4 regions of the Mesorhizobium sp. P2_A8 genome follow, and region 1 is predicted to be linked to each of the others. Evidence: riboswitches for the same ligand, from Rfam matches in the RefSeq annotation. Region 1 holds a riboswitch; each other region holds the start of a gene.
What was found. Region 1 has a riboswitch for cobalamin ahead of AC1D10_RS20160 (CbtB domain-containing protein). Riboswitches for the same ligand answer to the same signal wherever they lie in the genome.
Positions count from the first base shown of each region.

Region 1 (7,400 bases):
ATGGGCGGCAATGCCGGCTCACAGACGATGACTGTCACCGTGCGGGCGCTGGCGACCAAGGATATCGACATCTACAATGCCGGCCGCATCATTCGCCGCGAGATGGGCGTGGGCTTCATCAACGGCATCGTCTTTGCCATCCTGATCGGCATCGTCGCTGCGATCTGGTTCCACGACAACAATCTGGGCGGCATCATCGCGGCGGCGATGATCATCAACATGTTCGCGGCCGCCTTGGCCGGTATCCTGATCCCGCTGCTCCTCGACCGTTTCAAGATCGATCCGGCGGTCGCTTCGGCGGTCTTCGTCACCACGGTCACCGATGTCGTCGGCTTCTTTGCCTTTCTCGGCATTGCCACTTGGTGGTTCGGGGTGCCGTGAAAGGCGCCCTCGATTGACTTTTACGTAAATGCCGTGCGAGGCTTGCGCGGGGCGCCGTGTTGATTCCGGCATGGGTTTGGTTCGGGACAGAAGGCGACGCCGCATGGCAATCGCCCGGGGTTCCGGCGAGTGGGAGTGACAATGCGGGAATATTATTCGATCACCGAGCTGACCCGCGAATTCGATGTGTCGACGCGGACGCTGCGCTTCTATGAGGACGAGGGATTGGTGCAGCCGGTGCGGCGCGGCCGCACGCGGCTGTTTCGCCCGTCCGACCGTCACCTCATTCGCCAGATCATGCGGGGAAAAAGGCTCGGCTTCTCGATCAACGAGATCCGCGAAATCATCCAGATGTACAAGGAGCCGCCCGGCGAGGTCGGTCAACTCAAGCTGATGATCAAGCGCATCGAGGAAAAGCGCGAGGATCTCAGGCAGAAGCGCCGCGACCTCGAAGAGACGCTGGCCGAACTCGACCAGGCTGAGGAATCCTGTGTCGAGCGGTTGGTCGAGCTCGGCGTCAATACGTAACGCATGCTTAAATCCAGCGCCGCACTCTTTTGGCGTAGTCCCTGTATTTCTTGCCGAATTTCGCTGCCAGCACCTTTTCCTCGCCCTCGATGGCGACCTTTTGCGTGGCATAAGCCGCGATGAATGCCAGCGGCAGGAACCATGCGATCCCGGAGACAAAGGCGACGCCGATCAACAGCAGCGTGTTGGCCAGATACATCGGATTGCGAGTGATGCCGAAAGGACCTGTGGTGACCAGATGATCGGGCACCGCGTTGGGGTTAAGTGTTGTCTTGGCCCGGATCATGGTGCGGATGGCGGTGAACCAGAGTGCCGCGACGCCGAACAGGGCCACCCAGCCGGCGGCGAACAGGATATCGCCTAAGAGGTCACCGATCCAGGGCAAGGGATAAAGCAGGCCGAGTGCGATACTGATGGCGATGGCGGCGATGTAGATTAGCGGCGGCCACGGTATGAGCCCTGCCTTCGGCTGGTTCTCGGTCATTTGACCCCTTCCTCCGTCATCTTGTCGTCGGTCTTGGCGGTGCACATGCCGGCGAGATCGGATATATGCGCCTTCCATTCGGCAGTCTGGTCGTTGTTGTAGAGCCGATCAAGTGAGGCTTCACCCTCGAGCGTATCGAGCATGCAGACACAGTAGCTCGAACAGAATTCGGTGTCGCGCGACTGCTCGCAAGACAACTGGCACGTCTTCAGGAAGTTCACCTGCGGGGTTTCGACCTTGGCCGGCATCACTTGTGCGAACAGCCACACACAGCCGATCAGCAGTGGCTGATGGATCAGGTAGAAGGCCAGGCTGTGGCGGCCGATGAAGACCAGCGGGTTGGCCCAGCGACCGGGTGCCAATTCGGCAAGCCGGGCAAGCAGGCCCGAAGCGGCGGCGAGTTTCGTCACCGCGATGCCTGCAAGTACGGCGCCGAACCACGGAAACAGCGGCACATAATCGTTGGATCGCGGATTGATCGCCGAGAGGCCGATCCACCACAGCCAGGGATGGTCGAAGGCCTCGAAGCGCAGATAGACGGGCGCGGCGATGACCAGCGCTGCCACAAGCAACGTCAGCAGCGCCGGTGGCCGCAGGAACAGCAGGCCGAGCAAGCTGGCCACTGCGATCTCGTGCAATATGCCGAAGAAAATGAAACCGTCCGGGGTGGCGATGCGTGTGGCGACCGAAATCGCGATCGCCGCTCCAGCGACCATGGCGAAACGCTTCCAGAAGCCGTTCCAGCGGATTTTTCGGCCATGGGCGAGGTACAGGCTGACGCCGACCAGGAACAGGAAGGTCGATGCGATGCAACGCGCGTAGATCTTCCACCAGCCGAAGGCGGTGAGGCCGGGATCGGTGTAGCCGAAGAATTCCAGATCCCAGGTGAAATGGTAGCTCGCCATGGCGATGAGCGCGATGCCGCGCACGATGTCGATGGCGACGATGCGCTTCGGTCGATCCTGAACGGGTGCGGTCGGTGTGTGGATGCTCATGGTCTCGTATTCTGATTCAGCCCCGCACGACGACTATCACGGTTGCCCGGGACAAAAGAAGGCCGGACGCTTCGGCAGATGCTGGATCAGGCGCCGCTTTAGGCCAGTGCCGGAAAGCCTTTGGCCGACTTCGCTTTTTGCCGGATAGGCGTCGGTTTCCTCTTATTGGCGCCGGGATCACCACGGCAGATTTGGCCCGGTGATTCTGCTTTGGGGAAGCAATGTCCACCCATGTGCGCCATCCGATCTGGCTACCGGCCCTCAAGGCCGCGGATGCGCGCACCTTCGCGTCGCTCTATGCGGTTGAATCCTTCGCCCGGGCCACGGTGTCGAGCGTCATCCCGATCCAGGCCTACGAGATCCTCCACAACGAGCAGATCGTCTCGATCCTCTACACCATCGTGGCGATGCTCGGCCTGTCGGTGACGCTGTTCATGCCGATGCTGATCCGCCGCTTTGCCCGGCGCTGGGTCTACACGGCAGGCGCCTGCCTGCTGGCCATCGGCTCGCTGTTCTTCGTCACCCACACGCTTGCCGGGCAACTGGCCGGCATGCTGTGCCGGGTGATGGGCGCCAGCGCGCTGTCGATCACGCTTAACCTCTACATCATGGACCACATCCGCAAGACCGACTTCATGCAGGCCGAATCGCTGCGCATGGCGTGGTCGATGTTCGCCTGGACCGGCGGACCGACGCTCGGCATCTTCCTCTACACGCGCTTCGGCATCTATGCCGCGCATGGCGCGGTGGCGGTGTTCGCGATGGCCTTGCTGGTGCTGTTCTGGACCTACCGGCTGGGCGACAACCCGTCGATCCGCCCGGGCAAGTCGCGGCCGGCCAATCCGCTCGCCAATATCGGTCGCTTTGTCGCCCAGCCCAGGTTGCGGCTGGCCTGGCTGATTGCCTTCGGTCGCTCCTGTTTCTGGACGACGTTCTTCGTCTACGGGCCGCTGTTCATGGTCATCACCGGCGAGGGCAAGTTGGCCGGCGGCCTTTTGGTTTCGGCCGGCAATGCGCTGCTGTTCATGGCCATCTTCTGGGGCAAGGCGGGAAAGCGCTTTGGTGGCCGGCGGACCATGACATTTGCCTATTTCGCCATGTCGGCCATGCTGCTGGCGGCGGGTGCGGTCGGCGAAACCGTGCCGCTGCTCACCGGTGCCTTCCTGCTCTGCGGCGCTTTCTTCAGCATTGCGCTCGACGCTCTGGGCTCGACCGCGTTCATGCGCTCGGTGCGATCTTATGAAAGGTCGCAGATGGCGGCGGTCTACCGCACCTATCTCGACTTTTCCGAACTGACGCCGCCGCTGGTCTATTCGGTCGTGCTGGCGTTCTTCGGGCTGGGCTCGGTGTTCGTCATGCTCGGCCTGCTGGCGGCGATCTGCGGCTTCGTGACCTGGCGGTATCTGCCGAAATCGCTGTGATCTTCAAGGCTTGGAGGGCACGGCTGCGTGCCGCTCGCGGACCCAGTTGTGGAAGCGGTGCAGATCATATTCCTCGGGCATCAGCACACCGGCTTCGTGGCGCGTCGAGCGCAGGCCTTTCTGGTTGACCTCGCAGATCGCCGCATCCTCCTCCAGCACCTGTTTGCCGAAGGCGACGATGTTGTCGATATCGGCTGCATCAAGTGCTTCGGGCACAAACAGCCATTCGGCGACAAGCTCGGTCTGCTCGGGGCCGAGCGGCACCAGCCGTACGGTCCTGACATAGTCGACATGCCCTACGACGAACATCGACGGCAGGTTGGTGGCGTAGGTCTGGCCGGCGGCGCGCTCGGCAGGTGTCAGGCCGGCAAAGACCGGCCCGTGCGCCTGGCCGTCGCGCGACCAGGTCTCGGCGCCGGCGCGCAGGCCGCCGGAAAACTCCGGTGCGTCATTATCGGCGTGGCGAGCCCAATCGGGATCGTCGTGCCGGTCCATCAGGCCGCGGCCATAGATCGGCACCAGCCGCGACAGATCCTTGTGGACGCCCGGACAATGCAGGCACTCGTTGAAGTTTTCCCAAAAGATCTTCCAGTTGCAGTTCATCACCTTGCGCAACGCATGGCCGGTCACCAGCGTTTCCAGCGGCCAGTTGGCGAGACCGCCGGACGCCGGATCGAAGGAGGATTCCGCCGAGCCGGCGGCGTCTTCGGAGAGATTGACGAAGACAAAACCGCGCCACACCGAGAGTGCCACGCGATAAAGCGGGTGATCGGCCTTGTCGAAACCGTCCGGCAGCGATTTCGACGGAACGCGCACGAGATCGCCGCGCAGCGAATAGGACCAGGCGTGATAGGGGCAGGTGATCAGCCGCGCCTTCAGCCGGCCTTCGCTCTCCTGGCAAAGCTGCGAACCGCGATGGCGGCAAGTGTTGTGGAAGGCGCGCAGTTCGCCGGTCTCGTCACGCAGCACGACGATTTCCTGCGTGCCGACGCGAAAGGTGCGGAAGCAAAGCGGCTGCGCAAGGTCTGCCTCGCGGCAGACGAGCAGCCAGCTTCTGTACCAAATGGCGTCGAGGTCGCGCTGATAGGCATCGATGTCCCAATAGGCGGAGGACGGCAGCGTCGGTTCGGCCCGCGTCAAGCCGTTGTAGGGATCGCGGTCGCTGGCAATGGGCTGCATGGCTGGCTTCCTCTAGAGTTGCTAGCCGACACCCGGCCACGGGAATTGTCAATTGTTGGGCCCGTGCCCGATTTGTGCACTTTCGGCGACAATGCATTCTTGCATCATGCATGTCGTGATCCCAAAACCGCTCCGCACTTTCGGCGACATGCATTGTCGGAATTTGGTTTGCCGGTCGCGGCGATTTTCCCTATAGTCGCGCTGTCGTCGGTTCCGTTTGGAGCCAAGAGGGAATGCGGTGCGGGCGAATGTCTTGCCCAACGCCGTGGCTGCCCCCGCAACTGTGTGCGGTAGTCCTCTCCATATGCCACTGAAGGTTTTCTTCGGGAAGGTGGGGAAGGGCGCTGATCCGCGAGCCAGGAGACCTGCCGGCGACAGGAAACTGACTTCTATGCCCTCGGGTGGAGGGCGAAAGGACAAGACATGACTACCGCTTCCGTCTCCCTCGGCGCCTCCGTCTCCTCGCAGTCGCGCTTCATGCAGCTTGCGCTCGTGGCGCTGCTTGGCATCTTCGTTGTCGGTTTTGTCGGCTTCTCGCATATCGATGCGGTCCACAATGCGGCTCACGACTATCGCCATTCGATGGCGTTTCCCTGCCACTGACGAGGATTTGACATCATGAACCTGTTTCGCAACGTCGTGTTCATCGCGGCGATCGCAGGGCTCGTGGCTGGCGTCGTTCTCGCCTGCATGCAGGCCTTTGCCACCGTGCCGCTGATCCTCAAGGCGGAAGTCTACGAGCAGGCCGGCGGCGGCCATCACCATGACCATGCCGCTCCGGCCGCAACGGATACCAATGCCATGAGCACAGCCGCCCCGGCGGGGAACGCCATGAGCTCTGCCGCCCCGGCGCCGGCGGAAGCAGTCGCTCCGGCAGCGGAAGACGAAGGCTGGGCACCGGCCGACGGTTTCGAGCGTTTCGCCTTCAGCGTGGTTGCCAATATCGTCACTGGCCTCGGTTTCGCACTGATCCTGGTCGCGGTTTCCGAATTCGCCGGCGGCATCGGCAACTGGCGCCAGGGGGTGTTCTGGGGCCTGGCCGGCTTTGCCGTGTTCACGCTGGCGCCCGGCCTCGGCCTGCCGCCGGAATTGCCGGCGATGCCGGCTGCCGATCTCACGCAGCGCCAGATCTGGTGGTGGGCAACCGTGGCGGCGACCGCGGCGGGTATCGGCCTGATCGCGTTCCGCAAGTCGCTGCCGCTTGTGATCCTGGCCGTGTTGCTGATCATTGCGCCGCATATTGTCGGCGCACCGCAGCCCGACAGTTTCGAGACCCCGATCCCGGAGGGTCTGCATCATCAGTTTGTGGTGGCGGTGACGGTGACCAATCTGGTGTTCTGGCTGGTTCTCGGCGCGGTCGTCGGCGTGGTGCGCGGCCGCTTCACCGGTACCGCGACCAGCCTGCGCGACAGCTTTGCCTGATCGCAGCAAGCTGACCTTCATCATCGGTGGTGCGCGCTCCGGCAAGAGCGCGCATGCCGAAACCCTGGCGACGACCTTGCCGCCGCCGTGGGCCTATATCGCCACGGCGCAAGCCTATGATGACGAGATGCGTGAGCGCATCGCGTTGCACCGCTCGCGGCGCGGTGAAGGGTGGACGACCATCGACGCACCGCTCGATCTCGCAGGCGCGCTTGAGGCCCTGCCGGACAATCAGCCGGTGCTTGTCGACTGCCTGACACTGTGGCTGACCAATCATATGCTGGCCGAACACGACCTCGATCTGGAATACCGTCGGCTGGCTGAAGTGCTGTCGCGGCCGCGCGGGTCCTGGTTCGTGGTATCCAATGAAGTCGGCCAAGGCATCGTGCCGGACAACGCACTGGCGCGCCGCTTTCGCGATGCCGCCGGCCGGCTCAACCAGCAGGTGGCCGCTGTCGCCGATACGGTGCTGCTGATGGTGGCGGGGCTGCCACTCAAGGTGAAATGAGATGACCGATACCGACGACAAGCCCATCGAAGACCGGGACGAGGAACGCCACCGCGCCAAGATGGCCAAGCGCAAGGCGGTGCAGGACGCCGAGGTGGCGAGCAAGACGGTCGAGAAGGGGCTGCTGATCGTCAACACCGGGCCGGGCAAGGGCAAGACCACCGCCGCCTTCGGCCTGGCGCTGCGGATGCTCGGCTACGGCAAGCGTGTCGGCGTCGTCCAGTTCATCAAGGGCAAGTGGCACACCGGCGAGAAAGATGCCTTCGCCGCCTTTGGCGACCGCGTCGTCTGGCACGCGATGGGCGAGGGGTTCACCTGGGAGACACAGGATCTGAAGCGCGACATTGCCGCGGCCGAAGCCGCATGGGCCAAAGTGCTCGAGCTGATGGCCGATCGGTCGATCAGCCTGCTGGTGCTCGACGAACTGAACATCGCGCTGCGCTACGATTATCTCGAACTCGACAAAGTGGTTGCCGCGCTGA
Region 1 covers NZ_JBFUDB010000006.1:416,498-423,897, forward strand. The annotation lists gene mgtE (magnesium transporter) at 1-381, shown strand, start outside; gene AC1D10_RS20135 (MerR family transcriptional regulator) at 523-909, shown strand; gene AC1D10_RS20140 (methyltransferase family protein) at 917-1,393, opposite strand; gene AC1D10_RS20145 (heparan-alpha-glucosaminide N-acetyltransferase) at 1,390-2,388, opposite strand; gene AC1D10_RS20150 (MFS transporter) at 2,610-3,809, shown strand; gene AC1D10_RS20155 (aromatic ring-hydroxylating oxygenase subunit alpha) at 3,813-4,988, opposite strand; cobalamin riboswitch at 5,180-5,375, shown strand; gene AC1D10_RS20160 (CbtB domain-containing protein) at 5,412-5,591, shown strand; gene AC1D10_RS20165 (CbtA family protein) at 5,607-6,410, shown strand; gene cobU (bifunctional adenosylcobinamide kinase/adenosylcobinamide-phosphate guanylyltransferase) at 6,403-6,918, shown strand; gene cobO (cob(I)yrinic acid a,c-diamide adenosyltransferase) at 6,920-7,400, shown strand, end outside.

Region 2 (7,400 bases), on a different contig from region 1:
CCTTCACATGCGAACCGGGCGTCAGATGGTCGAACATCCAGCGTGTACCGATGCTGCCCGCTTGCGCCTTGATCGTCACCGCGATCGAGAACGGCCGCGATGGCGAAGACGACAGCGTGTAGGTGCGCATCAGCGGCCCATCGGCGGTCGGCAGTTCCAGCGTCACGAACTGGCCCGGCTTGTAGCGGAACCAGGTCTGGTTATCGGAGCGGAAGGTGAAGGTCTTCACATCAGGTGCTTCGTCACTGACGCCGATCACTTCCAGCACCTGGAGCCTGTCGTTCCAGGGCGTCATCTGGTCGAGATGGCGATAGAGGCCAAGGTCCGTCATCGCATTCATCCTCTTGTCCCTTTTATTCCGTGCGTGTCGTGATCCCAAAACCGCTGCGCACTCTTGGGCGACATGCACCAAGGCGCGTCGCGTCGAAACGGGTTCATGCGACGCGCTTCAGGTCTTGTTTCCTTGCATGTCGTTGTCTCAAAACCGGGGGCCATTTTTGAGCGACATGCACTAGGCAACGCTGCGCAGCGCCGGCCGGCCGCCTTCGGCAAGCCGCGGACCGATGAACGACGCGTACCATTCGACGAACTGGATCACGCCGCCCTCATGCAGCTCCGAATAGGGGCCTGGCTCGTAGGCGGGCGATAGGATGCCGAAGGCGTTTTCCTCGACGATGTGGCGGTCCTGGTCGTTGGTCTCGGTCCAGACATGGGTGAGTTCGGCGAGATCGTAGTCGACGCCTTCGACCGCATCCTTGTGGACGAGCCATTTGGTCGTCACCGCCGTTTCCGTGGCGCTGATCGGCAGCACGCGAAACGTCACCGCGTGGTCGATGAGGATGTGGTTCCATGTCGTCGGATAGTGATAGTGCATCAAGGTGCCGATCCGGTCGGCGGAGACGGTGTCGGAGAGGTTCTTCTTCACCGCCCGCTTGCCGTTCATGGTGTAGCTGATGGCGTCGCGCAGCAGCGGCGCGCGGGTGGCGCGGTACTGTCCGGCCGCATCGATGCGGAATTTGCTCGGCAGGCCGGCCGCTTCGCATTTCGCCCAGTGCGCAAGCATTTCCGGGTCGCTGTCGGCCCCCTGCACGCCGGTCACCGTCGGTGCCTCCGGGAAAGTTTTGCAAAGCTCCGGGTGATTGCCGGCGCAATGGTAGCACTCGCGGTTGTTTTCCCAGACCAGCTTCCAGTTGCCCTTCTCGACAATGGTCGACTCGAACGCCACCTTGGCCTCGCGCAGCCGGTGCGGCAAAAGGTAGGGCTCGATCATAGCCCGCATCGGTGCGAAATCCGCCGGCTCCTTGCCCAGGCAGATGAAGATGTAGCCGCCGACACTTTCACAGGCGATGGGCTTCAGGCCGAACTGGCTCTTGTCGAACCCGTCCGCCATCTGTCGGGCAAACAACAGCCTTCCGTCCAGCTCATAGGTCCACTGGTGATAGGGGCAGACCAGCTTTGCCGCCGTGCCCTTGTCTGAATTGCAGACTCGGCTGCCGCGATGGCGGCAGGAATTGTGAAAGGCGTTGATATTGCCCTTCTGGTCGCGGACAAGGACGACCGGATAATCGCCGATCTGCGCGGTAATGTAGCTGCCCGGCTTGGGCAGCTCGCAATCATGGCCGATGAACAGCCAGTCGCGATACCAGATCAGCTCCATGTCGAGCTTGAAATAGTCCGGATCGGTGTAAAAGGGCTGCTCGAGCGAGAAGCCGTTCCTGCGGCTCTGCAGCAGCCTCAGCATATCGTTGCGCGCGTCCATGTCCTGTCCTCATAGCCAAGGACTGAACTGGTGGTGATGGAGGAAGGATCGGACGCAGACCGGCGAAGCGCCGGACATGCACTATCCACCTCTTGACCGCCCACCGCGATCAGTCGAGTTCAAATATCTCGGGCTGGTTTCCGGGCTCTGGAGTGTCCTTGCGGACGGTCGCGACACCTTCCCAGGCGTTTGCCCAGTGGTCTCCCGTTGCGACTTGAACTCCACCACCGTTGCGGGGGCAGCGCCGGATTCTGACCGGCTTCCCAATTCTCCGCTTCGTCGTCACGAAGCGGCACCTGAGATGACATGATCTAATCACGATCGCGGGCGCGCCATCGGCATGAAAACGACATCGTATCCATGCGGCGCGACACGCATGCGAAACGCTCCGGCCGGCTATTGCGGAGCCGAAACCCGATCTCCTAGGCAGCCATCGCCGGCTGCAATCTCCTCGAATCCGACCCCTTGCCGGGGCCTAAGAAAGGTTAACGGTTTCGAAAAGTGACTATTAGCAACTTCTAAAATCGAACCGAACGGTTCGTTTCTGTTGACGGTGCGTGCAGGACGGTGTGAACGCTGGGCCTCCGACACAGTTGGTGATCGGGGTGCCGATTTTACATAACTATTTGATATCACAAAGAAAAACAACTGGTGTGGATGCTCTTGGCACAATTTCAAGTGGCAGATTCTTGGTCCACGCGGAACAACTTCGTGATTGGAAATGGCTGGATGGCTTTCCCACATCGGGGCGGTCCGAACGACGCGATTTCATCCCAAGACACGCCGCTAGACGGACGGGAAAAATACTGGAGTACCTAAAATGAAAAAGATCATTCTCACTGCCGCCGCCGTTCTGGCCATTTCCGGCAGCGCCTTTGCTAACGGTAGCGACCACTATGGTTCGAACGCCCCGGTAGCCACTGCTGTCGACAGCTCGCAGACCGCTTCGATCAAGAAGCCGGAACCGGCTGCTCAGACGCCTGTCCAGGGTAGCGACCGCAATCTCTTCGGCCACTAACGCCGATTCCCAGAAGGCGGCGGGCTCGCCCGCCGCCCTGGCAAAATCCAGAAATTCAGGAGAGCTAAAATGAACAAGATCCTTATTGCTGCCGCCGCCGTTCTGGCCATTTCCGGCAGCGCTTTCGCCGGAAGCGACAACTTTGGCTCCAAGGGCGCCAATCAGCCTGCCGCCTCGGTCGACAGCTCGTACACGGCTTCAACCAAGAAGTCCGAGCCGGCTGCGCAGACGCCTGTCACCCATGGCAGCGATCGCAACCTGTTCGGCAACAACTGACATCCGAAACTAGCATCCGACGGCGAGGCGGCGGGTCAGCCTGCCGCCTCGAATTCGAAAATACCGGAGTATCAAAAATGAAAAAGATTGTTCTTACTGCCGCCGCTCTTCTGATTGCCGCTGGCAGCGCCTATGCCGGCAACGACAATGTTGGCGGCACCGACATCAACAAGCAGGCGACCGTCAACGTCGACGCCTCGCATACGGGCTCGATCCGCAACAGCGATTCGCCCGTTTACAAGTTGCTCAACTCGTCGGGCGACGTACAGAAGTCTGCCCCTCAGGGCAGCGACCGGAACCTCTTCGGCCGCTAACTAACAGCCGAAGCTGATCTGCAAACAAAGAGCGGCGGGCCTGTGCCCGCCGCTCTTCGTTTTTCATGTGGCCTCCGACGTCCTCCTGACCTCAGGCCGCCTTTGCTTCCGGCTGACGGAGCGAGAAGGAGTGCCCGTCCGCGTCGAAGATGTGAAGGTCGCTGGCGTCCGCGCTCAGCCGCAGCGTCGCCCCGCGCTTGACCTCGACATTGCCTGGCATCTTGGTCACCAGCGGCAGGTCGGCGCGGCCGATGTCGACATAGACAAGTTGGACCTCGCCGAGCTGCTCGACATAGTCCACCGTTCCCTCGAACAGATAGTCCGCGCCGCTGGCGATCATCAGGTCCTCTGGCCTGACGCCGAAGCTCACCGAGGCACCGTTTGCCGATGCCGGCGTGGCGATCGGTACGGTTGCCTTGCGGCCGCCGACATGGCTGACGACGGTCGGGTTTCCGGTCTTGTCGATGGTCGCCGGCAGGATGTTCATGGCCGGCGAGCCGATGAACTGGGCGACGAACAGATTGCCGGGCTTCTTGTAGAGGTCCATCGGGGTGCCGACCTGCTCGATATGGCCTTCCTTGAGCACCACGATGCGGTCGGCCAGCGTCATCGCCTCGACCTGGTCGTGGGTGACGTAGATCATGGTCGTGTTGGGCATCGATTCCTTGAGCTTGGCGATCTCGATGCGGGTGGCGACGCGCAACGCCGCGTCAAGGTTCGACAACGGCTCGTCGAACAGGAACACTTTCGGATTGCGCACGATGGCGCGGCCGATGGCGACGCGTTGGCGCTGGCCGCCCGACATCGCCTTGGGCAGGCGGTCGAGATATTTGGTCAGCTGTAGGATTTCGGCCGCCTGCTTCACGCGGCGGTCGATCTCGGCCTTGTTCTCTTTGCCGATCTTCATCGAGAACGCCATGTTGTCGTAGACGGTCATGTGCGGGTAGAGCGCGTAGGACTGGAACACCATGGCGATGCCGCGCTTCGATGGCGGCACGTCGTTCACGACCTCGCCGGCGATCTTGAGTTCGCCGGAGGTGATTTCCTCGAGCCCGGCGATCGACCTCAGCAAAGTCGACTTGCCGCAGCCCGACGGGCCGACAAAGACGATGAACTCGCCCGACTTTATGTCGAGGTCGATGCCGTGGAGAATGTTCAGATTGCCGTAGGACTTCTTCACTTGTCTTAGCGTGACATCGGCCATTGGTTTCCTCCCAGAAATTTGAAATTCAAGTGATTTGAAATTCAGTCGATGCGTCCGAACCAGGCGCCGTAGCCGCCAAGCTGTACGGAACCGGTGCTCGCCTGCCCCGAAAATCCGTGCCCGGGCAAAGGTTGCAGCGATCGGTTGCCTAGGTCAACCTTGGCTGGCTCAGCTCCCAGATTGAAGACGCAGACGATCTGTTCGTTGCCTGCGCGGCGTGTGAAGGCGACCGTGTCGCCCGCACTTTCGATGAATGTGATGTCGCCCTTGGCCAGCGCCGGATGTGCGCGGCGGAAGGTGAGAAAGCGCCGGTAGTGCTCGAGCAGCGAGGTCTCGTTGCCCTGCTGGACATTGACCGCTTGCGACAGATGCTTGGCCGGCACCGGCAGCCAGGGCTTTGCCGAGGAGAAGCCGCCATTCGTGGCGCTGCCGTCCCACACCATCGGCGTGCGGCAGCCGTCACGGCCCTTGAATTCCGGCCAGAAGCGGATGCCGTAGGGGTCCTGCAGATCCTCGAAGCGAAGGTCGGCTTCGCCGAGGCCAAGCTCCTCGCCCTGATAGATGCAGACAGAGCCGCGCAAGGACATCAGCAGCGCCGAGATGACCTTGAGATAGGCGGTCGGATCGGCTTCGCCAGCAGCCCAGCGCGAGGCCGGGCGCATCACGTCATGATTGGAAAAGGCCCAGCACGACCAGCCGTCGCTGGCGACCTTGCCGAAGGATTCCAGCACCGAGCGGACCTTGGCCGCGCTGATCTTTTCCGGTGCCAGGAAGTCGAACGAGTAGCACATGTGCACGCGCTTGCCGCCGGCCGTATAGGCCGCCACCACTTCCAGCCCGCGCTGCGAATCGCCGACTTCGCCGACCGCGGCGGTTGCCGGATATTCATCGAGCAAGGCGCGGAAGCGTTCGAGGAAGCCGAGGTTCTCGGGGCGGCTCTTGTCGTAGATATGGTCCTGATAGTTGTAGGGGTTGACCGCGGGTGCGGTCTGGTCGTTGCGCTGCTCCGGCGGCAGTGGCGGGTTGTTTTCCAAGCCCTGGCTGTGGAAGTAGAAATTGATGGTGTCGAGCCGGAAGCCGTCGACGCCGCGCTCCAGCCAGAAGCGGGTGACGTCGAGCAGCGCGTTCTGGACCTCGTGATTGTGGAAGTTGAGGTCGGGCTGTTCGGCCAGGAAGTTGTGCAGGTAATATTGCTGGCGGCTGGTGTCCCATTGCCACGCCGAGCCGCCGAAGATCGACAGCCAGTTGTTGGGCGGCGTGCCGTCCGGCCTGGCGTCCGCCCAGACATACCAGTCGGCTTTCGGATTGCCGCGGCTCGACCGGCTTTCCTTGAACCAGGGGTGGTTGTCGGCGGTGTGCGACAGCACCTCGTCGATCATCACCTTCAAGCCCAGCCTGTGTGCTTCTGCGGTCAGCGCATCGAAGTCGGCCAGCGTGCCGAACATCGGATCGACGTCGCAATAGTCGGTGACGTCGTAGCCGAAATCCTTCATCGGCGACTTGAAGAACGGCGAAATCCAGATGGCGTCCGCACCGAGTCCTGCAATGTAGGGGAGCCGGCCGATGATGCCCTTCAGGTCGCCGATGCCGTCGCCATTCGAGTCCTGGTAGCTGCGCGGATAGATCTGGTAGATCACCGCACCTCGCCACCAGTCACGATCGACGGCGAGGTCAGGCTTCGAACTGGCCTTCAAAGCGGATTGCATCGTCTCAGCCTCCTTTCACCGAGCCGGCAAGCAGCCCGCGGACAAAATAGCGCTGCAGCGAGAAGAACACGATCAGCGGCACGATGATGGTCACGAAAGCCGATGTCGTCAGGATCTCCCAGTCGCCGCCGCGGGAGCCCAGCAGCGCGTTGAGCTTGGCGGTCAGCACGATCTGGTCTGCCTCCGTACCCAGGAAAACCATCGCCACCAGCAGATCGTTCCATACCCACAGGAATTGGAAGATGGCAAACGAAGCCAGCACCGGGAACGACAGCGGCAGCACGATCTTGACGAAGATCTCGAAATCGCTGGCGCCGTCGATGCGTGCCGATTCCATAATTTCACGCGGCAGGCCGGCAATGTAGCTGCGCAGCAGGTAGATGGCGAAGGGCAGGCCGAAGCCGGTATGCGCCAGCCAGATGCCGAGATAGGTTTTCGACGGCATGCCGAAGAAAGCGCCGACGCCGTTGTAGAGCTTCAACAGCGGGATCAGCGACATCTGCAGCGGCACCACCAGCAGGCCGATGATGACTGCAATCAACAGCGCCCGGCCGGGAAAGCGCATCCAGGCCAGCGCATAGGCTGCAAAGGCGGCGATCAGGATCGGGATGACTGTCGCCGGGATGGTGACCGTCAGCGAATTCATGAACGATCGTCCGATGCCTTCCGAAAACAGCACGGTCTTGTAGTTGTCGGTGGTGAATTTGGGCGGTGCCGACGAGGCATAGTAGACGCGCTGGCCGCGATCGCCTTCGAAAGCCTTGGGCGACTGCATGACGAAACTGCCGTCGGCGTTGAGCTGCAGGGTCACGCCGTCGCCGAGATCGGCTGACGTGCCGGCGGGATATTGCGTCGGTGCCGCCGATTTGACGCCGAAGGCGCTGATGTTGCGGTGAGCATCGTCGCCGAAGATATTGCCTTGAAGGACGAACTTGCCGTCCTTTTCGACTTGCGTCGAGGCGGCCGGCAGCCGGCCGGCTTCCGTCTGGGTGGAACTGGAGAACGAATTCCACCAGCCCGAGGCGATGATCTGGTCCTTGTCGCGCAGCGACGACACCAGGATGCCGAGCGTCGGCATGGTCCAGATGGCGACGAAGATGAAGACGGCAATGTGGACACCAAA
Region 2 covers NZ_JBFUDB010000001.1:12,455-19,854, reverse strand. The annotation lists gene AC1D10_RS00100 (FAD-binding oxidoreductase) at 1-331, opposite strand, end outside; gene AC1D10_RS00095 (aromatic ring-hydroxylating oxygenase subunit alpha) at 512-1,759, opposite strand; cobalamin riboswitch at 1,874-2,074, opposite strand; gene AC1D10_RS00090 (DUF680 domain-containing protein) at 2,580-2,777, shown strand; gene AC1D10_RS00085 (DUF680 domain-containing protein) at 2,847-3,053, shown strand; gene AC1D10_RS00080 (DUF680 domain-containing protein) at 3,131-3,367, shown strand; gene AC1D10_RS00075 (ABC transporter ATP-binding protein) at 3,459-4,571, opposite strand; gene bglA (beta-galactosidase BglA) at 4,613-6,277, opposite strand; gene AC1D10_RS00065 (carbohydrate ABC transporter permease) at 6,282-7,400, opposite strand, start outside.
Region 2: it holds a riboswitch for cobalamin, as region 1 does, so the genes downstream of both, AC1D10_RS00095 (aromatic ring-hydroxylating oxygenase subunit alpha) here and AC1D10_RS20160 (CbtB domain-containing protein) in region 1, are expected to answer to the same signal.

Region 3 (7,400 bases), on a different contig from region 1:
CGGCGTATGCGGCGTTGCGTTCACGGGTAGGCCTGCTCGGGCTTTCTGTTCATGGGCGGGATAGGCCGCCGGCCGGCGAAAGTAAATGCGTGTCAGTGACGCGGATCAGGTTGTGGTTCTATCTGTTGGGCATGATCTCGTCCGAAAACCGGTTCCCATTCTCGGGATCATGCCCTAGCTTTCCGGCAGCGGGATAAATTCTTCCTCATCGCCGGGAACGATGTCGAAGCGGCCCGTCTTCCATTCATGCTTGGCCTGCTCAATGCGCTCCTTCGACGACGAGACGAAATTCCACCAGATGTAACGCTTCGAGCCGAGCGAGGCGCCGCCGAACAGCATGAAATGCGCGCCTGTCTGCGACGACACAACGATCTCGTCACCGGGCCGGAACACCAGCAAGCGCTCGGCCGGGAAAACGTCGCCCGAAATCGAGACCTCGCCTTCGAGCGTGTAGATGGCGCGCTCTTCCGCGTCGGCGGGAATTTTCACGCTGGCACCGGGCGCCAGACGCAGATCGGCATAAAGCGTCTCGGAGTCGGCCCTCACCGGGGACCGCAGCCCCTGGAAATCACCGATGACGATGCGCCCGCTGACGCCTTCGGCATCGATCTCGGGAAGTCGAAGCGCTGCGGTGTTTTCGAACACCGGGGCCACTTCTTCCTTGCCGTCCGGCAATGCCAGCCATGTCTGCAGGCCTGAGACCGACATCGGCGCGCCGCGCAGTTCCTCGGGCGTGCGTTCCGAATGAACGATACCACGGCCGGCGGTCATCAAATTCACGTCGCCGGGCTGGATGACCATTTCGGTGCCGAGTGAATCGCGATGCCTGATCTTGCCGTCGAACAGGTAGGTCACCGTCGACAGACCGATATGCGGATGCGGGCGGACATCGAGCGCCTGGCCGGCGCGCAGGATCGCCGGGCCCATGCGGTCGAAAAAGATGAAGGGCCCGACCAGCCGCCTTTTGGCGGTCGGCAGGGCGCGGCGCACCTGGAAACCGCCAATGTCCTTGGCGTTCGGGATGACCATCAGCTCGATCTGGTCGCTGGCAAAGGCATCGCCGACTTCAGGGTCTTTCCCAGGGAAGAAGTTCATGCACTCTCCTTGTCAGCGGCCGCGCCTACTTGCGTCAGGCAAAACGGACCGCGGCTTTTGCCCGCGCCTTAGCTGCCACCTCTTCGCGATTGCGGGGATGCTGATGGGTTTCGAGGGAATCGAGAAGCTCACGGGCCGATGCCGCGATGGCCTCGACGGCGTGGTCAAACGCGTGCTGGTTCTGCTTCGAGGGCCGTGTCGTTCCGCTCAATTTGCGGACAAACTGAAGGGCTGCGTCGCGCACCTCGTCATGGGTTGCAGGCGGATCAAAATTGAACAGGGTCTTGATGTTTCTGCACATCGTTTGCGAACCTCCTCTTCCTGAAGCCGTTTCAATCGGGGCGAATTCCATCCTCGATCATGATCATGTCCAAAAACCGGTGAGGCAAGACCATCGTTCGGGAGCATGCCTCAGTCGGCGTCGAGCGGCTCCGTTCCAACCGGCTTGCCGTCGCGCGACAGCCTGATCTTCTCGACCTTGTCCTCGGCGGCCTTCAGCAACCGGTCGCAATGTGCCTTCAGCGCCTCGCCGCGCTCGTAGATGCGGATCGACTGGTCGAGCGGCACGTCGCCACGCTCCAGATCATCGACGATCTTCTCCAGCGCGTCGAGTGCCTGTTCGAAGCTCATCGCCTTGATGTCTTCGTTGGTCTCACCAGCCATCATTCATCCTTTCATCAGTCGCCCGACATGGGCGGCGACCGAAAATGCCAGTCCCTGCAGATCGTAGCCACCCTCGAGCAAGCTGACGAGCCGGTTGCCGCTGTGGCGCGTGGCGCGCTGCATCAACTGGCCGGTCGCCCAGTCAAAATCGTCCTCGGTCAGGTTGATCTCGGCCAATGGATCTCGGTGATGCGCGTCGAACCCGGCCGAAATGATGATCAGGTCCGGCGCGAAATTGTCGAGCGCCGGCAGGACCCGCGACAGGAAGGCGTCGCGGAAAACCTCGCTGCCGGTCTGCGGCGCCAACGGTGCGTTGACGATGTTGCCGGCGCCGGTTTCGCTCTTTGCCCCGGTGCCGGGATAGAGCGGCATCTGGTGCGTCGAGCAATAGAGCACCGTCGGATCGTCCCAGAAAATATCCTGCGTGCCGTTGCCGTGGTGCACGTCCCAGTCGACAACGGCAACGCGCTCGACGCCATGTTTCCTCTGTGCATGGCGCGCCGCAATCGCCGCCGTGTTGAAGAGACAGAAGCCCATGGCGGTGGTTTTTTCGGCATGGTGGCCGGGCGGTCGCGCGGCGACGAAGACATTGTCGGCGCGGCCTGTGAAAACGTCGTCCACGGCAGCGTTGGCAGCACCAATCGCCGTGATCGCCGCTTGCCAACTCTTCGGGCTGGCGGTGGTGTCGGCGTCGATGCGGGCAATGCCCGTGTCGGGAATGGATGCGCGGACGCGGGCGACGAAATCGGCGGGATGCGCGTAGAGGATGGTGGCCTCGTCGCCCTCCGGCGCCTGGACGCGATCGAGCGTGGCAAAAGCCTCGTCGTCGAGCACACGCTCGATGGCGCGCAAGCGGTCGGGCCGCTCGGGATGGCCGGGCGGCGTGATGTGCTCGAGGAAGATCGGATGGCTGTAGAGACGGGTGGTCATCGCCCTAATCTAGTGACCCGGATCGACAAAGGCCATGCGCAGGCGGTTGATGACTGGGGAAAATCACGCCTGCGTCCATTGGTGTCGCTACGGGCATTGGCGTCGTTAGCGCTTCGGCGTAAGGTCGGCGCCACTGCCTGGTGCTCGCCGCAAGCGAGAGAATCGGGAACACGGTTGAATTCCGTGGCGTGCCCAACGCTGTAAGGGGGACCGCGCCGGTAAATGCCACTGTCGATGACGGGAAGGCACCGGACGCGGGTTGATCCTGAGCCAGAAGACCGGCCTGGCAGGTATCGTCGTCCGCATGGTCAGGCGGATGACATCTACACTGCAATCGCAAGGGGACACGCGATGCCGGAACACATGACCGCTCCAGTTGGCGACGGATTTGACCAAAGTGCACGCAACGCGGTTTACCGCGCCATGTTCACGCGGCGCGATGTCCGCAGCCATTTCCTGCCCACCGCGCTCGAAGATGATGTGCTGGCGCGGCTGCTGCTTGCGGCCCATCACGCGCCATCGGTCGGCTTCATGCAGCCATGGAACTTCATCGTCATTCGCGACACCGAGCGACGGCAGAAGGTGCGCGACCTGTTCCTGGCGGCGCGCGAACAGGAGTTGCCAGCCATCGCGGAAGAGCGACAGGCGCTCTACCGCAAGCTCAAGCTGGATGGCATCTGCGAAAGCGCGCTCAACATCTGCATCACCTGCGACCGCCAGCGCTCGAAGGGTTCGCCGCTGGGGCGCTGGCACAATCCGGAGATGGACCTCTACAGCACGGTTTGCGCGGTGCAGAACTTCTGGCTGGCGGCGCGCGCCGAAGGTGTTGGTGTCGGCTGGGTCAGCATCATCGAGGCGCAGGCGTTGAAAGATCTGCTGTCAATTCCCGAGCATGTGACGCCGGTCGCCTATCTCTGCGTCGGCCGCGTCTCGGAGTTCGCGCCAAAACCGGACCTTGAAACGCACGGCTGGGGACGCCGCCTGCCGTTGCCGGAGCTGATCATGAGCGAGATTTTTTCCGGGCAAGGCGAAGCGCCGCTCAAATCGACCGTAACGCGCCTCAACGCTGTCGGCGCCGCACCGGCGACGGCGACCGCCGCTGATCAGCCTGTCGCGCCGGCCGTGCCCCAGCGCGAGCCACCGAAGGAGGCCAGCGCCTTGTCCTTGAGTTCCCTGAATTTCGACGACGCTTCGGCCAGCCGGGCGTCCCACTCGGGATCGGGCACCTGGCCCTCGATGGTCCTGAAATAGACCTGCATCAGGCAGGCGATGGCGAAGGGTTCGATGAACGCGGCCTTGAAAGCCCAGGCGAAGACAATGGCGAGCACGAAGGCCCAGCCCGCGAGCTGCCCGGGCATGAGGAAAAGAATGGCACCGGCCGGAGCCAGCATCAGCAGGAAGATGACGAACGACACGCCCCACATGATGACCGCCAGCCAGACGGCGTTCTTGACCATGATCCTGCCGTTCTGGGCGTAGAGCACGACGCCTTGCCGCGCCGTCTCGAACGGCGAGGCTGAATTGATGCGGACGTTGTAGCCCAGGATGATCTCGTCGACATAGGTCAGCGACAGGCGGATCACCGTGTTGATGAAGGAGACCAGGCCGCTCAAGCCCGGGATCGGCAGGAAAGCGGCGACGCCGCCGATCAGGCCGGTGATGGCGCGGATGGCGCCCTTGACCAGCTGGTCGACGACGAAAAGGATGTTGGCTTCGGCAAAACGCCGGGTGACGATGTCCTTGGCGTAGGCAATCTGGTTCTGGCCGTCGGGAATATCGCGGCCGTCGATCAGATGGACCATGACGGCGATATGGCCGGCCTTGACGACGTAGAGGATGTATTCGCGGATCCAATAAACGGCGATCGAGACGATACCGAACCCGACCACGCCGCCCCACAAGGCAAATGACAGCGGCCCGTCAGGATCGGTGGAGATATGGCCGATACCATAGCCAACGGAGGCGCCCGCACCGGTCGCAATGATGTAGGCCAGCGTGATGCCGAAATAGACGATCATGCGAAAGACAATGAAGGGCCAGGTCCGCATCATGATAGACACCGACCTGCCGATATCGAAATCCCACATGCCCCGAATCTCCGCTTCAGAGATGGCGCGAGAGGATGCGCTCAAACCGGCTATTGTCAATTGCGGGCAATGGCGCCGGACCGCCTATGGGGATTTCAGTTCGGCTGCGGATCAGGCTTTTTGAGCAGGCCTTCGAGCAGTTGCTTGAACGCCGTGACCACCTTCTTCGACGTCGCTTCGGGGTCGCTCGAATTGGCGATCCGTTGCGCCGCCTGACTGCTCGCCCCGTTGATCAGCCGCGAGGCAGTCTCGGGGTCGAGGCTGGATACGACAACCCCCTCCTCCTGCAACATCGTCAGATGGCTGGTCATTGAAGCGATGCATGCATTGGCATTCGGCCATTGTGCCGGATCTCCCAGCACGGCTGGGCCATCCCGGAACATGATGCGCTGGATTTCCGGTTCCAACGCCATCTCGATATAGGTCGTGCATTCGTCGACGAAATGCTGCCAGCGGGTCGGCGCTCTCGACGCCACTTCGTTCACGTGCGCCGCCATCTCGCCGTCGATTTCGGCGATGACCGCCTGCAGCAATCCCTTCTTGTCGCCGAAGTGATGATAGAGTGCGCCGCGCGTCAGCCCGGCCGAGGCAGTGAAATCATCCATCGAGGCTTCAGCATAGCCGATCGTGCCGAAGGCGTGGCGGGCCGCCGCTATCAGCTTGGCGCGCGTCTCGGCGATCATTTCCTTGCGAGGTTTGTGCATGGCTTCTGGACCTACTAACATACGCTTCGTATGCCAATTGACATACGCGGCGTATGATCTATCTAACAATCATACGCTTCGTATGTAATTGTCGAATCTTCCTTTGTCGAGGAACCGGACCATGCAAAATCCCTATGCGGAAATCTTTCGCGCTCCCGGCGCCAAGGGCTTTGCAGCCGCGGGTTTCTTGGCGCGCCTGCCGATCGCGATGGCGCCAATCGGCATCGTGGCGATGCTGTCGCAGACGCGTGGCGAGTACTGGCTGGCCGGCGCCGTCTCAGCGACATTCGCACTGGCCAACGCCTTCGTGGCGCCGCAAATATCAAGGCTGGTGGATCGCGTTGGCCAGACGCGGATCGTGGTGCCGACCACGATCATCTCCGTGCTCGCCTTTGCCGTCCTGATTGCGGCGGCCAATCACAACTGGCCGGTATGGACGCTGTTCGTGTCGGCGCTGCTGGCCGCGGCGATGCCCAGCATCCCGGCAATGGTGCGCGCACGCTGGACCGAGATTTTCCGCGGACGGCCCGAAATGAACACCGCATTCGCCTTCGAGTCGGCGGCGGACGAGCTGGTCTACATTGCCGGGGCATCGCTGTCGGTGGGACTGAGTGCCGCCCTGTTCCCGGAAGCGGGAATGCTGGCGAGCACGCTGTTCCTCGCCGTCGGCTCGACGGCCTTCATCCTGCAGCGTTCGACCGAGCCGCAAGTGCGGCCGGCGGAACATGGTTCGCGCAGCTCGGCAATCCGCCTGCGGCCGGTGCAGATCATCACCTTCGCCCTGATCTTCATCGGCGCAACCTTCGCGACGACGGAAGTGAGCACCGTGGCGATCACCAAGGAGCTTGGCCAGCCGGCCGCCGCGAGCCTGGTCATCGGCGTCTACGCGCTGGGATCGTTCGTGCTCGGCATCATCGTCGGGGCGCTCAACCTGAAAATGGCCCTGCAGCGTCAACTTGCCATCGCCGTCGCCGTCATCGCGCTCACAGCGCTGCCGTTGCTCGCCGCCGACACGGTGCCGCTTCTGGCGCTGGCCGTCTTCGTCAGCGGCGTGGCGATCTCACCGACCTTCATCACGGCATTCGGCTTGATCGAGCGGCACGTGCCGGAGGCGATGCTGACCGAGGGCATCACCTGGGTGACCACCGGGATCGGCATCGGCATGGCGCTGGGCTCGTTCGCGGCCGGCTCGGTGGTGGATGCATTCGGCGCCCAGAACGGGTTCTGGGTGTCGGTGGCTTCAGGCACAATCGCACTGGCCACCGTGTTGCTTGGCCAGCGCAGCCTTGCCACGCCTAAATGCGACCTGGACGGATGCGAAGCAGGCGTCGTTCCTGCAGAATGATCCCCGAAGCGCCCGGTTCGAACGGACCGGGCGCTATCTCCCGCGGTTGCCCTTCAGAGAATCTCGGTCTTGGCGATGTGGATGCCGAAGCCCTCAAGACCGACATAGTGGCGTTCGCGTGAAGCGATCAGATTGATCGAGGAAATGCCGAGATCCTTGAGGATCTGTGCGCCGAGACCAATCTCGCGCCACTCGTTCTCGCGTCGGCGGGCCTCTTCGTGGTCCTCGCGGTCGCCGCTCGCCGGCCGCTTGCGTTCCTGATGGGCGACGCCGACGGAGCCCTCCCGCAGATAGACGATGACACCACGCCTGCGCTCGCCCATCGCCTTCATGATGCCGTCCAGCCTGTGGCTGGTGCCGAACACGTCGGTCACCACATCCTCGGAATGCAGGCGCACCGGCACCTCCTCGCCGTCGCGGATATCGCCGAAGACAATCGCGACGTGATGCATGGAGTCCCAGGGCAGCGTGTAGGTGAAGACCTGCGCCTTGCCGCCGAGCGTGTCGATTTCGGAGCAAGCCACGCGTTCGACGAGCGTTTCCTTGCGTTGCCGGTAGGCGATGAGGTCGGCGACC
Region 3 covers NZ_JBFUDB010000005.1:527,391-534,790, reverse strand. The annotation lists gene dxs (1-deoxy-D-xylulose-5-phosphate synthase) at 1-24, opposite strand, end outside; gene AC1D10_RS17765 (pirin family protein) at 175-1,095, opposite strand; gene AC1D10_RS17760 (DUF2277 domain-containing protein) at 1,130-1,396, opposite strand; gene AC1D10_RS17755 (exodeoxyribonuclease VII small subunit) at 1,507-1,758, opposite strand; gene AC1D10_RS17750 (histone deacetylase family protein) at 1,762-2,688, opposite strand; cobalamin riboswitch at 2,810-2,989, shown strand; partial or broken gene bluB (5,6-dimethylbenzimidazole synthase) at 3,040-3,621, shown strand; gene AC1D10_RS17740 (hypothetical protein) at 3,792-4,775, opposite strand; gene AC1D10_RS17735 (TetR/AcrR family transcriptional regulator) at 4,871-5,479, opposite strand; gene AC1D10_RS17730 (MFS transporter) at 5,601-6,824, shown strand; gene ribB (3,4-dihydroxy-2-butanone-4-phosphate synthase) at 6,878-7,400, opposite strand, start outside.
Region 3: it holds a riboswitch for cobalamin, as region 1 does, so the genes downstream of both, bluB (5,6-dimethylbenzimidazole synthase) here and AC1D10_RS20160 (CbtB domain-containing protein) in region 1, are expected to answer to the same signal.

Region 4 (7,400 bases), on a different contig from region 1:
GCGCCGGCAACGTCAACACGCAGACCTCGCAGGTCGACAATTTCATCACCCAGAAGGTCGACATCCTGCTGATCTCGCCCTTCGAGGCGGCACCGCTGACGCCGGCGGTCAAACGCGCCATGGATGCCGGCATCCCGGTCATCGAACTCGATCGCAAGACGGTCGGCGATCCGGGCAAGGAGTACACCGCCTTCATCGGCGGCGACAATTACAAGATCGCGCTCGAGGCGGGCAAGTATACCGCCAAGACCTTGCTGCCCGACGGCGGCGAAGCAGCGGTGCTCCAGGGATTGCCGAGTTCGACGCCCGCGGTCGAGCGGCTTAACGGCTTCAAGGACGGCGTCAAGGAGAATGCCAAGATCCAGATCGTGGCCGAGCAGGCCGCCGACTGGGTGCCGGACAAAGCCCAGACCGCCTTCTCGGCCATGCTGCAGGCGCATCCCGACATCAAGGTGCTTTATGCCAGCAACGACATGATGGCGGCCGGCGCGCTGCTTGCCGCCAAAGGTGCCGGCAAGGACGTCAAGATCATCGGCACCGATGGCTTGCCGGGACCTGCCGGCGGCATCGAAGCGGTAGCGAAAGGCGACTGGGCGGCGACCTTCACCTATCCGACCGGTGCCAAGGAAGCGATCGAGATGTCGAAGAAGATTCTGCTCGATTGCGCCACTTCGGTGGAGCCGACAGTGACAGTGGAGACGACGGCGATCACGGCGGAAAATGCCAAGCAGATGATGGGGAAGTGAGGGAGCCAGCCACCAAGGTTGGATATGACAAGGCCCCCCGCGGGGCCTTGTTGTGTTCTGGGGCACTAATCCTGCAAGGAATGGCTGCTTCGCGCCTCATGACAGTTGCAGAGATCAGTTTTACCGCTTCCTCAAAGCAGACATCGTTGGCACGCGTAGCGCAAGTGGCCGTGTGACCTACCTTCCCGCCGATTGGCCCGAGGCACGCCCAGGTGTCTCTTGCTGCCTACCGTATCGTCGCGAAGGTGCGGGTCACGCCTTGTTCTTGGTTAGACGCTCCAGCGCATCCACTATCAAATCGCAGAATTTTTGATGGTCGAGCTTCATCGCCACGGTGTGGCGGAAGTCGACCTGCTCGCTCGCCGTGCCGCCGAAATGGTGCATGCCGCCCATCTTCTCGAAATTGCAGACCGTCATGCCTTTGGTCCACCGGCCGGCAAGCTCGACGCGGATATCGGCCTTCTCGGTGGTGAAGACGGTCGGGTCGATCATGGCCGCGACGCAGCATGCGTCATGCACGGCGGGATACTCGATCTGCAGGAGGCCACCATGCGTCGTCGCGATGAACTCCCAGATATCGAGGATGAACTTGGCGATCGGGCCGCCTACCGCGCGCACCCGGTCCTGAAGCCCCGTGGTGGCGAGCGCTTGATGCGTCAGGTCGAGCCCCACCATGGTGACGTCCCAGTTGGCCCGGAACACCACGGAGGCTGCTTCCGGGTCGGCATAGACGTTGAACTCCGCCGCGGGCGTGATGTTGCCCCTGGTAAAACTGCCGCCCATTGCGATGACCGATTTCACCCGCTCGACGATGCGCGGATCCTTGCGCACGGCAAGCGCGATGTTGGTGTAGGGACCGACCGGCACCAGCGTGATCGTCTTCGGCTCATGCGCCATGACGGTGTCGATGATGAAGTCGACGGCGTGCCGCTTGTCGAGCTCGAACGAGGCGGGCGGCAGTACGGGGCCGTCGAGCCCGGTCTCGCCGTGGATCTCGACGGCCAGCACCTGATCGATGAGGAGCGGGCCGGGAGAGCCCTTCGCCACCGGTACCTTGATGCCATAGGCGGTGCATACGGAAAGCGCATTGCGCGTGGTGTTCTCGACATTGTGGTTGCCCGAAACCGTGGTGATACCGAGGAGATCGATCTTCGGATTGCCTGCCGCCAGCAGGATGGCGATAGCGTCATCATGCCCTGGGTCGCAGTCCAGGATGATCTTTTCCATATGGCACCTCCTCTGTCGGCCGAGCCTGCCGCGACTACAGACTGCCGCCGCTTGCGCCGTCAAGGTTCTCGCCCTCGGCAACCGTAGTGCCAACTCGCTCGGCCCCCCGGCCACCTTCTACCTCCGGTGGCGAGCCCATTTCGAGCAGCTGCCACCTGCCGCCGCCGTGTTGCGCACAAGTGGAGTTGACATCGTCGCGGAATATCGCTTCAAACGTAATGTTATTACATTTGGATGGAGCCGCGACGTCGCAAAAAACCGTTGCGATGCGATCGATGGAAATCTACGCTGGCCCGGTGATGGTCCCCTGGCCGCAAGGCAAGGGGTGAAAAGGGAACACGGTGAGATCCCAAAGGGTCGAGGCCGTGGCTGCCCCCGCAACTGTAAGCGGCGAGCAAAATCCGTAAATGCCACTGGCCGGCAAGGCTGGGAAGGCAGGATGGCGCAACGACCCGCGAGCCAGGAGACCTGCCATCAGCATGAGTTGACCGGACGGGGTGTGCCGGGAGGAGACGTGGACGTCGGTCTTGTCGGCCGATACGCCAACATCCTTCCGTCGCCAATCGAGAAAGACGGAAAGTTGGACGGCGCTACAGATCGTATTCACCGCATTATTGTCTGCACGCTTTGCCGCGACGTCCCGACAGGGATCAGGTCGGGTGAAAATTTGTGCTCCGATTTGCGTTCCCGGCTCTCGGCCCACCATGAACCCGCCGTGGCGCATGGCTTCACGGTCGAGGGCGTGTCTTGCATGGCCGGCTGTGCACGGCCCTTGACGGTTGCCTTCCAGGCATCGGGCAAGGCTGCCTATCTCTTCGGCTCCATCGATGCGCAGGCCGATGTCGGCGATCTCGTGCGATTCGCCAAGCTCTATGCTTCGCTCGCCGATGGCTGGTGCAATTCGGGACAGCGCCCGGCGGGATTGGCCGGCAAGACGCTGGCCCGCATCCCGGGTCCGGAGAATCCGGCGGGAAACAGCCGATGACAGCGCCGGTTCTCGAAGCGCGTGACCTCAGTGCCATGGCGAATGGCCGGGATCTGGTCCATGCGGTCAGCCTGTCGGTGGCCGCGAGCGATCGCCTCGCCATCATCGGCCCCAACGGCGCCGGCAAGACGACGCTGCTGCGCATGCTGTCGGGCATGCTGCGGCCAAGTTCCGGCGAGGTGAAGCTTGGCGGGCGCCGGCTGGACAGGATTTCGGCCGCCGAGCGGGCACTGCATATCGCCGTGGTCGGCCAGACCGACCAGCCCGATCCGCGGCTGGCGGTGATCGACTATGTCGAGCTTGGCCGGGTTCCGCACGCCGGGCTGAGGCGCAGGAGCGACGAACGCGACATTGTCGTCGACGCGCTGCGCCGGACCGGCCTGCTGCCGCTGCTTGGCCGCACCATCGGCTCGCTGTCGGGGGGCGAGCGCCAGCGCGCCCAGCTGGCGCGCGCCATCGCGCAGGAGCCAAAAATTCTGTTCCTCGACGAGCCCACCAACCACCTCGACCCGCGCGCCCGTGGCGAACTGCTCGAACTCGTGGCCGGCTTCGGCATGACGGTGATCGCGGTGCTGCACGATCTGGCCCTGGTGGCCCCCTTCGCCACCAGGGTCGCGGTGATGAACAATGCCCGCCTGCAAGCGTTCGCCGCGCCGCGCGAAGCGCTGACCCAACAGCTGATCCGCGAGATTTTCGGCGTCGACGTCTTTCGTCTGCGCCATCCGACCGAAGACCGCGAACTGACGGTGTTCGAGGTGCCGAACCGCGCCGCGCCGCCATCCTGATCGAAGCCGTTCCGCCCAATCCCTGTTCAACAAAGGAGCACTTACCTTGAAACGCCTCGCCTTTTCGCTTGTCTTCTCGCTGCTGGCCTCGACAGCCTTCGCCTTCCCTGTGACCGTCGACAGCTGCGGCAAACCGCTGACCTTCGACGCGCCGCCGAAGCGTGCCGTCATCCATGACCTCAACATGGCCGAGATGACTTTTGCGCTGAAACTGCAGCCGTCGATCGTCGGCCTGACCGGCATCACCGGATGGTACAAGGTCGGTCCCGAATTCAAGGCCGAGCAGGGCTCGATCCCTGAACTCGCCCCCAAATATCCGACGCTTGAAAACCTCGTCGCGGTCGAGCCCGATTTCTTCTTCGCCGGCTGGTACTACGGCATGAAGCCGGGCGGCGAAGTGACGCCCGACACGCTTGCCCCGCATGGCATCAAGACGCTGGTTCTGACGGAAAGCTGCGTCCATCTCGACAAGAACCGCCCTGCCGCCTCGATGGACCTGCTCTATGGCGACGTCGAAAAGCTGGGCAAGATTTTTGGCAAGGAGGCTGAGGCGCAAAAGCTCGTTTCGGGCTGGAAGACGCAGCTCGCCGACATCACCGCCAAGGTCGGCGACCGCAAGGGCACGCGGGTGTTCCTCTATGATTCCGGCGAGGACAAACCCTTTACCGCGGGCAAGTTCGCCATCCCCAGCGCCATGATCACTGCCGCTGGCGGTGACAACATCATGGCCGACATGGACACCAGCTGGGGCAACACGGACTGGGAAACGGTGGCCTCTCGCAACCCGCAATTCCTCATCCTGCTCGACTACCAGGACGGCGGCGGCTACAAGAAACTGCTCGATTTCCTGAAGGCGCATCCGGCGATGAAAGAAACGGACGCGGTCAAGAACGAGCGTTTTGTCGCCCTGCGCTATGCCGAGCTGACGCCTGGGCCCGCCAACATCGAAGCGATCGACAAGATCGCCAAGGCGATGCATCCGGAAGCATTTTGAGGCATGTCGCCCAAAAATGCGCCGCGGTTTTTGCCAACGACATGCATGAAGAAAAGATCTGGGAAGTGCGTCGCATGAGCCCTGATGGACGCGACGCATTTCCAGGCTTGCGGCACAAGGCATTCGCACTCGCCATGATGGCGGGAGCGGCGGCGATCGCCGCGCTCGCCTTGCTGTCGATCGCCTATGGCTCGACGCTGATCCCGTTGACGGACGTCGTGGCTTCGCTCGGCCATGCAATTGGGCTGGGTGGGCACGACGTGTCCGGCCCGGTCGGCAAGATCGTCGTCGACCTGCGGCTGCCGCGCACGATCCTGGCCATCTGCGTCGGCGCTGGCCTGGGCGTCGTCGGTGCGCTGCTGCAGACGGTGACCCGCAATGATCTGGCCGATCCGTTCCTGTTCGGCCTGTCTTCCGGCGCAGCTGCCGGCGCGGTTTCCGTCATCACCGTCTTCGGCGACAGTTTTGGCATCTGGACGTTGCCGGTCGCGGCCTTCACCGGCGGCATATTGGCTGCCGGCGTTGTTCTGCTTCTGGTTGCGCGGGTGAGGGGGCAAGGGCCGGAGCGGCTGATCCTCGCCGGCCTTGCCGTGTCGTTCATGTTCACCGCCTTGACCAACTACCTGGTCTTTGCCGGCGATCAGCGCGCCGCCCACTCGGTGCTGTTCTGGACGATGGGCGGGCTCGGCCTGGCGCGCTGGGACAACATCTGGCTCGGCGCGCTGGGTGCGGGCACCATCCTGGCCTATGCGCTATGGAACCACCGCCGGCTCGATGCTTTCCTGGCCGGCGAAAATGCCGCCGAAAGCCTTGGTGTGCCGGTGGCGCGGATGCGCAGGATGACCTTCCTCGTCGCCGCGTTCGCGACGGCGATCCTGGTCTCGGTCGCCGGCGTCATCGGCTTCGTCGGGCTGATGATCCCGCATCTGTCGCGGCCGCTGGCGGGTCCTTTGCATCTGCGGCTGGTTGCCGGCTGCGCGGTCTTCGGCGCGGTGCTGTTGCTGGTAAGCGATCTTCTCGCCCGAACCTTGCTGCCGCCGCAGGAACTGCCGATCGGCATCATCACCAGCTCAGTCGGAGCGTTCTTCGTCGTCACCATGCTCATCCGCAACCGGCTCTGATCGCGGTGGGCCCGATCGCGCTGGGCAAGAGTTCCCGCCTCAGACCGTCCAGAAATAGCGCACGATGTGAAAGAAAACCGGGGCAGCGAAGACCAGGCTGTCGGTGCGGTCCATCATGCCGCCATGGCCCTCGATCAGGTGGCCCCAGTCCTTGACGCCCTGGTCGCGCTTGATCGCCGAGGCGACCAGCCCGCCCAGAAAACCCATCGAGCAGGCGATGAAGGCCACGGCTGCCGCCTGCAATGGCGAGAAAGGTGTCACGAAGGACAACAGCGCGCCGAGCAGGCTCGCCGACACCAGTCCGCCGATCAGACCTTCCCAGGTTTTCGACGGCGAGACGTTCGGCGAAAAACGGTGTTTTCCGAAGAGCTTGCCAAAGATGTACTGCAGCACGTCGCTGCCTTGCACGACGATGATCAGGAAGGCGATCAGCAACAGGGTGCGGCCTTCAAAGCCCGGAACATTGAGGGTCAGCAGCGCCGGAACATGGCTGACGCAATAGACCGAGATCATCACCGCCCATTGCTGCGCGGCGATCCGCTCGAGAAAGCGCTCGGTGTCGCCATGCAGCGCGGTGATGGCCGGCATCAGCAGGAAGCAGTAGACCGGAATGAAGATGACGAAGAGCCCGTACCAGGCGGTCCACACCAGCCAGTATTGAAACGGTATGATGATGCCGAACATGCCGAGCAGTACCCAATGGTCGCTGCGGCTTGTATGCGTCAGCGTTACGAATTCGCGCAGCGCCGCGAACGAAATCAGCGCGAACAGGATGGTCATGCCGTAGCGGCCGAAGAAGAAGGCGACCGTCATCAGCGCCACCATCACCCACCAGGCGTTGATGCGCTGCGTGAGATTGACCAGCGTTGAACTGAGCGGCTTGGGCGCCCGCGCTGAAAGTATGGCGGCGATGATGCTGGCGGTGGTCAGCACCGCGAGCAGGCCGATGATCAGAATGGAAATCTCGTGGCGCATCAATCGTCTCGCTCGGGACGCGGGTTGAGCGCCAGCAGCGTGGCGTGGGCGCGCTCGAGAAAGGCGCGGCGTTCTTCGCCCGGGGCCACCGCCACCGGTGCGCCGAAGACGACGCGGCACAGCAGCGGCACCGGCAGGAACTGGCCCTTGGGCAGCACGCGCGACATGTTCTCGATCCAGCACGGGATCAGCTCGACCTCAGGCCGCGCCATCGACAGATTGTAGAGCCCGGAGCGGAAGGCCAGCAGCGGCTCCTCGGTCATGTTGCGGGTGCCCTCGGGAAACAGAATCAGCGAATGGCCTTGGTCGAGAACCGAGAGCATGATCTCGATCGGGTTTTCTTCAGGTCTCGTCCATTGCCGGTTGATGAGCACTGACGACAGCATGTCCTCGGCGATGAAGCGGCGCAGCCGCGACTTTCCCCAGTACTCGCCGGCAGCAACCGCGTGGGTGATCGCGCGCTCCTTTTCGCTCAGGCAGGCCGACAGCAGGATGAAGTCGCCATGGCTGGTGTGATTGGCGAAATAGATGCGCTGCCGGTCGGATGGCAGGCTGCCATTCCAGATC
Region 4 covers NZ_JBFUDB010000008.1:399,817-407,216, forward strand. The annotation lists gene AC1D10_RS24800 (substrate-binding domain-containing protein) at 1-746, shown strand, start outside; gene AC1D10_RS24805 (nucleoside hydrolase) at 999-1,973, opposite strand; cobalamin riboswitch at 2,257-2,463, shown strand; gene AC1D10_RS24810 (DUF1636 family protein) at 2,488-2,958, shown strand; gene AC1D10_RS24815 (ABC transporter ATP-binding protein) at 2,955-3,743, shown strand; gene AC1D10_RS24820 (ABC transporter substrate-binding protein) at 3,790-4,737, shown strand; gene AC1D10_RS24825 (FecCD family ABC transporter permease) at 4,812-5,858, shown strand; gene AC1D10_RS24830 (phosphatidate cytidylyltransferase) at 5,898-6,833, opposite strand; gene AC1D10_RS24835 (lysophospholipid acyltransferase family protein) at 6,833-7,400, opposite strand, start outside.
Region 4: it holds a riboswitch for cobalamin, as region 1 does, so the genes downstream of both, AC1D10_RS24810 (DUF1636 family protein) here and AC1D10_RS20160 (CbtB domain-containing protein) in region 1, are expected to answer to the same signal.